One region of the Pseudomonas reactans genome, then DNA from elsewhere that is predicted to be linked to it. Evidence: predicted binding sites of a transcription regulator. Region 1 holds the regulator's gene; each other region holds the start of a gene.
What was found. Region 1 encodes FliA, which starts transcription of late flagellar genes. Its sites were predicted from a motif close to CTAAAGTTTNNNNNNNNNNNGCCGNTAA; they were not measured.

Region 1 (3,277 bases):
TATCACAGCTACAAACGCTGCGGCCTGGCCGGTTGCATCCTCACCAAGCTCGATGAAACCGCGAGCCTGGGCGAGGTGCTGAGCCTGGCCATCAGTCATGAATTGCCGGTCGCCTACCTGACCGACGGGCCGCGGATCCCGGATGATCTGCATCTGCCGCGCCGTCATCAGTTGGTCAGCCGTGCAGTCAGCGTGCAAATGCAAGAAGAGCCTAGCGAGGAAGCGATGGCCGATATGTTCGCCGACCTTTACCACAACCCGGCAAAACGGGTTGGTTGAGGCAGGATGAACACCGTGAAATGTATCTACATCGATGGTCTGCAAGCGATTCACGCGGCCAAGCCATGTAGCCTGCGTCTAAGCAAGACAAGGTAAAGAAATAAAATGGGCAGCATGCATCCCGTACAGGTGATCGCGGTGACCGGCGGCAAAGGTGGCGTCGGGAAAACTAACGTGTCAGTGAATTTGTCCCTGGCCCTGGCAGAGCTTGGCCGTCGTGTCATGCTGCTGGATGCTGACCTGGGGCTGGCGAACGTCGACGTTCTGCTGGGGCTGACGCCCAAACATACCCTGGCCGATGTGATCGAAGGCCGCTGTGAGCTGCGCGATGTGCTGCTGCAGGGCCCCGGTGGCATTCGCATCGTGCCGGCCGCCTCCGGCACCCAGAGCATGGTGCACCTGAGCCCGGCGCAGCATGCCGGCCTGATCCAGGCTTTCAGTGATATCGGCGACAACCTCGACGTGCTGGTGATCGACACCGCCGCCGGGATCGGCGAGTCCGTGGTCAGCTTCGTGCGCGCAGCGCAGGAAGTGTTGCTGGTGGTCTGCGATGAACCCACCTCGATCACCGACGCCTACGCCCTGATCAAACTGCTTAACCGCGACTATGGCATGAACCGCTTCCGCGTCCTGGCCAACATGGCCCAGAGCCCGCAGGAAGGGCGCAACCTGTTCGCCAAGTTGACCAAGGTCACGGATCGCTTCCTCGATGTCGCCTTACAATACGTCGGCGCAGTTCCCTACGACGAGTGTGTGCGCAAGGCTGTGCAAAAGCAGCGTGCAGTCTACGAAGCGTTCCCTCGTTCCAAATGCGCATTGGCGTTCAAGGCTATTGCCCAGAAGGTCGATACCTGGCCGTTGCCTGCCAACCCGCGGGGGCATCTGGAGTTTTTCGTCGAGCGATTGGTGCATCAGACGAGTGCAGGACCCGTGCTATGACAGCAACCGGCTACAACGCGTACAAGAAGTCTGCCCGTGACAGTCAGGGCGAGTTGATCGAGCGCTACGCGCCCTTGGTCAAGCGCATTGCCTATCACTTGCTGGCACGCCTGCCCGCCAGCGTCCAGGTCGAAGACCTGATCCAGGCGGGCATGATCGGCCTGCTTGAAGTGTCGACCAAATACGACGCGAGCAAGGGTGCGAGTTTCGAGACGTACGCGGGTATCCGTATCCGTGGCGCGATGCTTGATGAGGTACGTAAAGGTGACTGGGCGCCGCGTTCGGTGCATCGCAATACGCGCATGGTCAGTGATGCAATTCGCGCAATTGAAGCAAAAACCGGTCGCGACGCTAAAGATCACGAAGTTGCGGCCGAACTCCAATTGAGTCTCGACGATTACTACGGGATTTTGAACGATACCTTGGGCAGCCGCCTGTTCAGTTTCGACGACCTGTTGCAGGACGGCGAACACGAAGGGCTGCACGAGGACGGCGCGAGCGCTCATATGGAGCCATCGCGTGACCTGGAAGATGAGCGTTTCCAGGGGGCGTTGGCGGATGCGATTGCCAATTTGCCGGAGCGTGAGCGACTGGTGTTGGCGCTGTACTACGACGAAGAGCTGAACCTCAAGGAAATCGGTGAGGTCCTGGGGGTCAGCGAGTCGCGGGTCAGCCAGTTGCACAGCCAGTGCGCAGCCCGCTTGCGGGGGCGTTTGGGAGAGTGGCGAGCGCGCTGACAGGCAGTGTGGGGACACTGCAGACGATACCGCGAGGGCCTGGCCTTTGCGGGTTCGACCCGTGGTGCCCCGGCAGTCCTTTTTGTGTAATGCCTGTTGATTGAAATGGCGCGTCCAGGTGCTGGGCGCGTTTAAGACTGCTTGGAGGTCGAATTGGACAAGAACATGAAAATCCTCATCGTTGATGACTTCTCAACGATGCGGCGGATCATAAAAAACCTGTTGCGTGACCTTGGGTTCACTAACACGGTCGAGGCGGATGACGGCATTACGGCGATTCCGATCCTCAACAGCGGCAGCATCGACTTTCTGGTAACGGACTGGAACATGCCGGGCATGACCGGTATCGACTTGCTGCGCCACGTGCGCGCCGACGAAAAACTGCGCAGCCTGCCTGTGCTGATGGTGACCGCCGAAGCCAAGCGTGAGCAGATCATCGAAGCCGCCCAAGCCGGGGTAAACGGTTACGTGGTCAAGCCATTCACTGCATTGGCCTTGAAAGAGAAGATCGAGAAAATCTTCGAACGCATCCACGGCTAATGCCATCGCGGGGGAGCTATGGAGCATAAAGAAACGTCACAGGGAGACTTCGAGTCGACCCTGAAAAAGCATGCTCACCAGTTGGTCGACAGCCTTGAAAAAGGCCAGTTCGGCGACGCGGTGCAGTTAATCCATGAGCTCAACCAGACCCGTGACCGCGGCCTGTACCAGGAAGTGGGCAAGCTCACACGCGAGCTGCACAGTGCGATCGTCAATTTCCAGATTGACCCGCATATGCCCCAGGCCGAGGAAATCTCCCAGATCACCGATGCCACCGAACGCCTGTCTTATGTGGTCAGGCTGACTGAGGCGGCGGCCAACCGCACCATGGACCTGGTGGAGAACGCCACGCCCCTGGTCAATGGCATGGCCAATGAAGCCCAGGCCCTCAGCGTTGACTGGGGCCGCTTCATGCGTCGGGAAGTGGGCGCGGAAGAGTTTCGTGAATTGGCGCGTCGGGTCGAAGGGTTCTTGTCACGCAGCGAGCAGGAAAACCGCACGGTTTCCAGCAACCTCAACGACATTCTGCTCGCCCAGGATTACCAGGACCTCACCGGTCAGGTGATCAAGCGTGTGACCCAGTTGGTCACCGAAGTGGAAAGCAACTTGCTCAAATTGGTGCTTATGGCAGGCCAGGTTGACCGTTTTGCCGGTATTGAACATGACCGCGAAGCGATCCTCTCGGAAAAAGATCCAAAAAAACATCTCGCCAAGGGTGAAGGTCCGCAGATTCATGCCGATAAACGTGAAGACGTTGTATCGGGTCAAGATGATGTTGATGA
Region 2 (3,277 bases), on a different contig from region 1:
GCGGCGGTTGAGGGGTATGCGTTGTCGCCGAGCATCGAGGTGATGTGGTTGGTGGCGGGGGATCACGACTTGAAGCCGTTGAAGGCGTCGGGGTTCAGCCATGAGCAACATCTGGAGGCAGCTGCGGCGAAAATTGCTGGGTTTATCGGCGCCTGTTAGGGCCCCTTCGCGAGCAAGCCCGCTCCCACATTCGACCGCATTCCAAGGGATGTACACGGTTAAATGTGGGAGCGGGCTTGCTCGCGAAAGCCGTCTACCGGTTGAAACGCTCAACCAGCGAATACTGGGTATTCGCGGTATGCGTCAGCTCTTCACTCAACTGCGCCGAATTCAACGCCTGCTCCGACGTCTGATCCGCCAGCAACGCAATGGTGCTGATGTTGCGGCTGATCTCTTCGGCCACCGAGCTTTGCTCTTCAGTTGCCGCCGCGATCTGCGTGGTCATGTCGGTGATGTGCGCCACCGCCTCACTGATCCCCACCAACGCCTGATCTGCTTCCATCACCCGCGCCACGCCTTCTTCGGCCTGGCGATGCCCGGCGTCCATCGTTTGCACGGCGGCACTGGCGGTTTGCTGCAGCTTGGCAATCAGGGCGTGGATCTGCCCGGTCGATTCAGCCGTGCGTTGCGCCAGTTGACGAACTTCGTCCGCAACCACCGCAAAACCACGACCCATTTCACCGGCACGTGCCGCTTCAATGGCCGCGTTCAGTGCCAGCAGGTTGGTCTGGTCGGCAATGCCTTTGATCACGTCGACGACGCCGCCAATCTCATCACTGTCCTTGGCCAGTTGGGTCACGGTCACGCCGGTCTCACCCACTGCAACAGACAGACGCTGAATTGCCTCGCGGGTTTCCCCGGCGATATCGCGGCCGCGACCGGTCAGGCGGTTAGCCTCCTGGGTCGCATCGGCGGTGCGCTGCACGTGGCTGGCGACTTCCTGGGTGGTGGCAGCCATCTGGTTGACGGCGGTCGCCACCTGTTCGGTTTCCACGCGCTGGCGTTCCAGGCCACTGGAGCTGTTATGCGCCAGGGTGTTGGATTGCGCGGCCTGGTCGTTGAGGTGTTCGGCAGTGTCCTGCAAGCGAGTAAGACAGGTCTTCAGACGTGCTTCCTGGCTGAGGATCGACATCTCCAACCGCGCTTGAGCGCCACGGCTGTCGGTGTACATCTGCGCGATCAACGGGTCGGAAGTGGTCTGCTCGGCCAGGCGCAGCAAGCGCTTGAGGCCGCGCTGTTGCCAGCTCAGGCCCAGCAGGCCCAGCGGCACCGACAGCCCCGCCGCCAGGGCAAAGCCCCAGTGGGAGTTGAGGGACGCGCCGATCATGAAGCTCAACTGGCTCACCAGGATAAACGGCAGCCAGTCCTGCAAAACCGGCAGCCACTTGTCCCGCTGGGGGATCGCCGACTTGCCCTGGTTGATGCGGTGGTAGAGCGCTTCGGCACGGCGGATCTGCTCGGCGGTAGGCTTGATGCGCACCGATTCGTAGCCGACCACCTGGTTGCCTTCGAAAACCGGCGTCACGTAGGCGTTAACCCAGTAGTGATCCCCGGTCTTGCAGCGATTCTTGACAATGCCCATCCATGGCAAGCCTTGTTTGAGCGTTGACCACATGTGCGCGAACACCGCCGCCGGAACATCCGGGTGACGGACCAGATTGTGCGGGGCACGCACCAGTTCGTCACGGGAGAACCCACTGATTTCGACGAAGGCGTCGTTGCAGTAGGTGATCACGCCTTTGGCATCTGTGGTGGAGATCAACCGTTGCTGAGCGGGGAAGGTACGTTCGCGCTGGGTAACGGGTTGGTTATTACGCATGGTTGTTCAATCCGCAAGGCTTTCAGGGGGTATCGGCAGCTGTCGGTGATTGTTGAGGAGGATTTTCTGAAAGGTACTTTGTTGGAGGCTTGCCCGGAAAAGCGACAGCACCCGCTAAGGCTCTAGATCAATGGAATCGGCGGTTTTAGGTGCAGATTGGTGAGGTGTAGGAATAATCACCAAGAAAAGTGACAAGTTCTACTGGAAGTGGCATTTGGCCAGAAAATAAGAATGATCACGTCAGTGGGAATGTTCCGCCTTTTCCTAGACATAAATGACCATTTGATAAAGAATACACTAGTTATTCTGTAAGAAAAAAACAGTATTTCCTCCCCAAAACGCCTTTGGCGATTTGACTTTTTTAGCTGAAAGACTCTAGTCACTTTTTTCGAGCAGGCGGCTTCGAGGGGGCGAGGGCTGCGGCGGAAATCTAGTGGCAATGCGTAAAGGAGTACAAAGTGACACTTGTTCCAGTCATTATCTGTGGCGGTTCGGGCAGCCGTCTCTGGCCGGTTTCACGTTCAGCACATCCCAAGCCGTTTATCGAGTTGCCCGATGGTGGCAATTTGATTCGAAAAACATACAGTCGTGCCTTGGCGTTGGACGCGGTGAGTGAAGTATTGACGATTACTAATCGTGATCTTTACTTCAAGACGCTTGATGAATATGGTGCTCAGGCGCCTCATTTCACGAACTTGAGTTTCGTCCTGGAACCGTTCGGGCGTAATACAGCAGCCGCAGTAGCATTGGCTGCCCAGGAAGTTGCACGCACTCATGGGCAGGATGCCATCATGCTGGTGCTGCCGGCCGACCACTTAATCGATAATCAGGCAGCATTCGCCACTGCTGTCTCAAGTGCGTGCGCGCTGGCCAAAGATGGTTGGTTGGTGACGTTTGGCGTGAAGCCTGAATACCCGGAAACCGGTTATGGCTATATCCAGAAAGATAACGACGGCCCTCTGGGTAGCGGTTTCAAGGTCAAGCGTTTCGTTGAGAAACCGGACCTCGAAACTGCCCAGGGCTATCTGGCGTCGGGCGAGTACTTTTGGAACTCCGGTATGTTCTGCTTCCGCGCCGGAACTTTAATTGAGCAAATGGCAGTGTGCGCACCGGACGTGTCCAGTGCCGTAGAACTGTGCCTGGCGGGTTCTGGCACGATGACCGGCAGCAGTCATCGCAGCCTGCATCTGGAGCCCGAAAGCTTTGCCAACGTGCCTGATATCTCCATCGACTTCGCGCTTATGGAGCGTTCGAGCAAAGTGGCGACGGTGCCTTGTGACATTGGTTGGAGTGATATCGGCTCCTGGAATGCCATGAGCGAGTTGTCTGCGGCGGATGAGCAGGGCAACCGCGTCGAGGGTGAAGCCATTTTTCACGACGCGAGCAACAACTACGTACGCAGTCAGCGCCGCTTGGCCGCCTTGGTAGGCGTTGAGGACCTCATCATTGTCGATACGC
Region 3 (3,277 bases), on a different contig from region 1:
CCTTCACGGATCAGGTCAACGGGTCGGTCATTCAAGCCGATTTCCAACTCAATCTGCGGATACAGGGCAGTGAACGTGGGCAGTGCGGGTATCACCAGATACCGGCCAATACCCGCCGGCATATCAATGCTCAACGTGCCACGTGGGCTCTGCCGACTGGCAGAAAACACCGCTTCAGTTTCCTCAAGATCCGACAGCAATTGCACACAGCGTTGGTAATACGCGGCGCCATCCAGTGTCGGGCTGACCTGCCGCGTGGTGCGCTGTAACAGCTGCACACCGAGGTGCGCCTCCAATTGCTTGATCAGCACCGTCACCGAAGCGCGGGGCAGTTGCAGGCTGTCGGCGGCCTTGGCAAAGCCCCGCAGTTCGACGATCCGGGTGAACACGCGCATCGCGTTGAAACGGTCCAAGCGCCGGCTCCTTGAGCTGATTATTTAGAAATACCGAATAGTGTTAGTGCTTTTAGCCGGTTTATCCCGATTTTGTCGAGCGTGACAATGCAGGCCTTCCCAACCAGGAGCTGACCCCATGCACACCCGTCCACTCGGTACCAACGGTCCCCTCGTCTCCGCCATCGGCCTCGGCTGCATGGGCATGAGCGATTTCTACACGCCCGGCAGCGACACCCGGGAAGCCACCGCGACCCTGCACCGCGCGCTGGAACTCGGTGTCAACTTTCTGGATACCGCCGACATCTACGGCCCGCACACCAATGAAGCACTGATCGGCAAAGCCATCACGGGTAAACGTGACCAGGTGTTCCTGGCCAGCAAATTCGGCATCGTGCGCGACCCGGCCAACCCGGCGTTGCGTGGCGTCAACGGTCGCCCCGAGTACATTCGCAAGGCGATTGACGGCACGCTGCAACGCCTCGGCGTCGACACACTTGACCTGTACTACCAGCACCGCATCGACCCGGAGGTTGCCATCGAAGAAACCGTCGGCGCCATGGCCGAGTTGGTGCAACAGGGCAAGGTGCGTTATCTGGGCCTGAGCGAAGCGTCCGCCGCCACCCTGGAGCGTGCCCACAAGGTGCATCCGATCAGCGCCCTGCAAAGCGAATATTCGCTATGGAGCCGTGATCAGGAACACAACGGCTGCCTCGCCGCCTGCCAACGCCTGGGCATTGCCTTTGTGCCATATAGCCCGCTGGGGCGTGGTTTCCTCACCGGCGCCCTGCAAAGCCCGGATGACTTCAGTGCCGATGACTACCGTCGCTTCAGCCCGCGCTTCCAGGGCGAAAACTTCGGCAAGAACCTGGAACTGGTCAAGCAAGTGCAGGCACTGGCCGCCGACAAAGGCGTGAGCGCTGGGCAACTCGCGCTGGCCTGGGTACTGGCGCAGGGTGACTTCATCATTCCGATTCCCGGCACCAAGCAGCGCAAGTACCTGGAAGAGAACGTGGCCGCCCTTGCGATCCGCCTCAGCCCGGCAGAACTGGCGGCGCTGGAAGCGATCTTCCCTGCCGAGGCAACCGCCGGCCTGCGTTACCCGGAAGCAGTGATGGCCATGCTGGATATCTGAACCCAGAAGCGCCCTCAACGGGCGTTGCTTTTTCTTGCACGATCGTACCTAAAGCTCCTCCTCACCAAGCCGATAGCCCTTCGAAGCTCTAACAAAGCCGCGTCGGTCATAAACGCTTCGTAAGGACGACCCCATGCCCCCACTGCGCTCCATCCAAGCCCGCTATACCCTGTTCCTCGTGCTGTTCGTCCTGGTGTTATTTGTGTTGACCGTCGTGGGTATCGGCCAGTTGGTCGCACCCACGCTGCGTCACACCGAAGAACAGGTGGTACTCAACCGCATCGCCGAGGTGGCGGAACAGATCCAGGGCGAGCTGAACAAGGTTCAGTCCCAGCAACGCAGCATCACCCAGACCATCCCGTTGCTCGACAGCGATGCCATCGACAAGGTCCTGCCTGGCCTGGTCGACCAGTACGGCGAGCTGAAAGTCTTCGGCGGCGGGATCTGGCCGCTGCCCAGCCAGCGCACACCGGGGCGCAACAAGCACAGCACGTTCTGGCACCGCGATGCCTCGGGAAAACTGGCTGTGAATACCTTCTGGAACAGTGACCCTGCGCCCAATTACTACGACCAAAGCTGGTACAAGGGCGGCCTGGCCTCCCCGCGTGGGCAATGCGCCTGGGCCGCTGCCTATAAGGACGACGCCAGCCAGGAGCCACGCACCAATTGCGCCATGGCGATCCAGCGTGACGGCGTGCCCTATGGCGTCGCCACGATTGACGTGACCTTGGGTTTTTTCAATGACCTGGTGGCCAGCAAAGAAAAAGACATCGGCGGGCAAATGCTGATCGTCGAGGGCGACGGCAAGATCATCAGCAACAGCTCACGCATCAGCGGCCCGGTGGTGTTGAAAAATATCAGCGAACTGGCTGGCACCTCGGCGTTTGCCGCCCAGGTCAGCAAGGCCCTGGCAAACCGGGACCAGGCGCTGCAGCGTAGCGAGTTCGACAATCAGGGCGTGGCCAGTACCTTTTATATGCGCCCGATCGGTGGTACCCCGTGGTTCCTCGCCACCGCCCTGCCCACCTCGCTGATCACCGCCCAACGCGACGACGTACTCGGCACCCTGGCCCTGCTGCAAATCCCCATGGTGTTGTTGCTGGTGCTGCTCGCGGTGTATGCGATCCGCCAACTGGTGCAGCGCATGAAATCGCTCAAAGCCAATATCGACGCGCTGTCTGCCGGCGATGCCGACCTGACGCGACGCATCACCATCCGTGCCGAAGACGAGCTAGGCGCCATTGGCCACTCAGTGAACCGTTTTATCGTCTACCTGCAGAACATGATCGGTGAAGTGACCCAGGCCACCGGCGCCATGTCGTCGAGCCTTGAGCAACTGCAACGCACCTCGGCGCACACCAACCAGATCCTGGTGCGACATGCCTCGGAGACCGATCAGACGGTCACCGCCATCACCGAAATGAGTTCCACCGCCGACACCGTCGCGCAAAACGCCGCTGAAACTGCCGCGTTCACCCAGCGCGCCAATGAGCATGCCGACCGCTCCCGCGTGGTGGTGGGTGAGGCATCCACCAGCGTCAGCGCCTTGATCGGCGAAGTGTCCAGCGCCACCCACAGCGTGGAGAACATGCGCCAGGACGCCGCACGCATCACTGAAACCCTCGGGGTGATCGGCGCCATTGCCGGGCAAACCAACCTGCTCGCCCTCAACGCGGCGATTGAAGCCGCGCGCGCCGGCGAGCAAGGCCGGGGCTTTGCGGTGGTGGCCGATGAAGTGCGTGCGCTGGCG

Region 2: a site for FliA is predicted at 1,849-1,876, ahead of HX793_RS18570 (methyl-accepting chemotaxis protein). Genes of this name have one in related genera too.
Region 3: a site for FliA is predicted at 1,576-1,603, ahead of HX793_RS10860 (methyl-accepting chemotaxis protein). Genes of this name have one in related genera too.

The regions. Positions count from the first base shown of each region.
Region 1 is NZ_JACAQP010000051.1:11,701-14,977, forward strand. It holds gene flhF (flagellar biosynthesis GTPase FlhF) at 1-279, shown strand, start outside; gene fleN (flagellar synthesis regulator FleN) at 385-1,218, shown strand; gene fliA (RNA polymerase sigma factor FliA) at 1,215-1,955, shown strand; gene HX793_RS30340 (chemotaxis response regulator CheY) at 2,121-2,495, shown strand; gene HX793_RS30345 (protein phosphatase CheZ) at 2,514-3,277, shown strand, end outside.
Region 2 is NZ_JACAQP010000015.1:147,945-151,221, reverse strand. It holds gene HX793_RS18575 (alpha/beta family hydrolase) at 1-159, shown strand, start outside; gene HX793_RS18570 (methyl-accepting chemotaxis protein) at 254-1,819, opposite strand; gene HX793_RS18565 (mannose-1-phosphate guanylyltransferase/mannose-6-phosphate isomerase) at 2,278-3,277, shown strand, end outside.
Region 3 is NZ_JACAQP010000007.1:386,779-390,055, forward strand. It holds gene HX793_RS10850 (LysR family transcriptional regulator) at 1-413, opposite strand, end outside; gene HX793_RS10855 (aldo/keto reductase) at 532-1,527, shown strand; gene HX793_RS10860 (methyl-accepting chemotaxis protein) at 1,661-3,277, shown strand, end outside.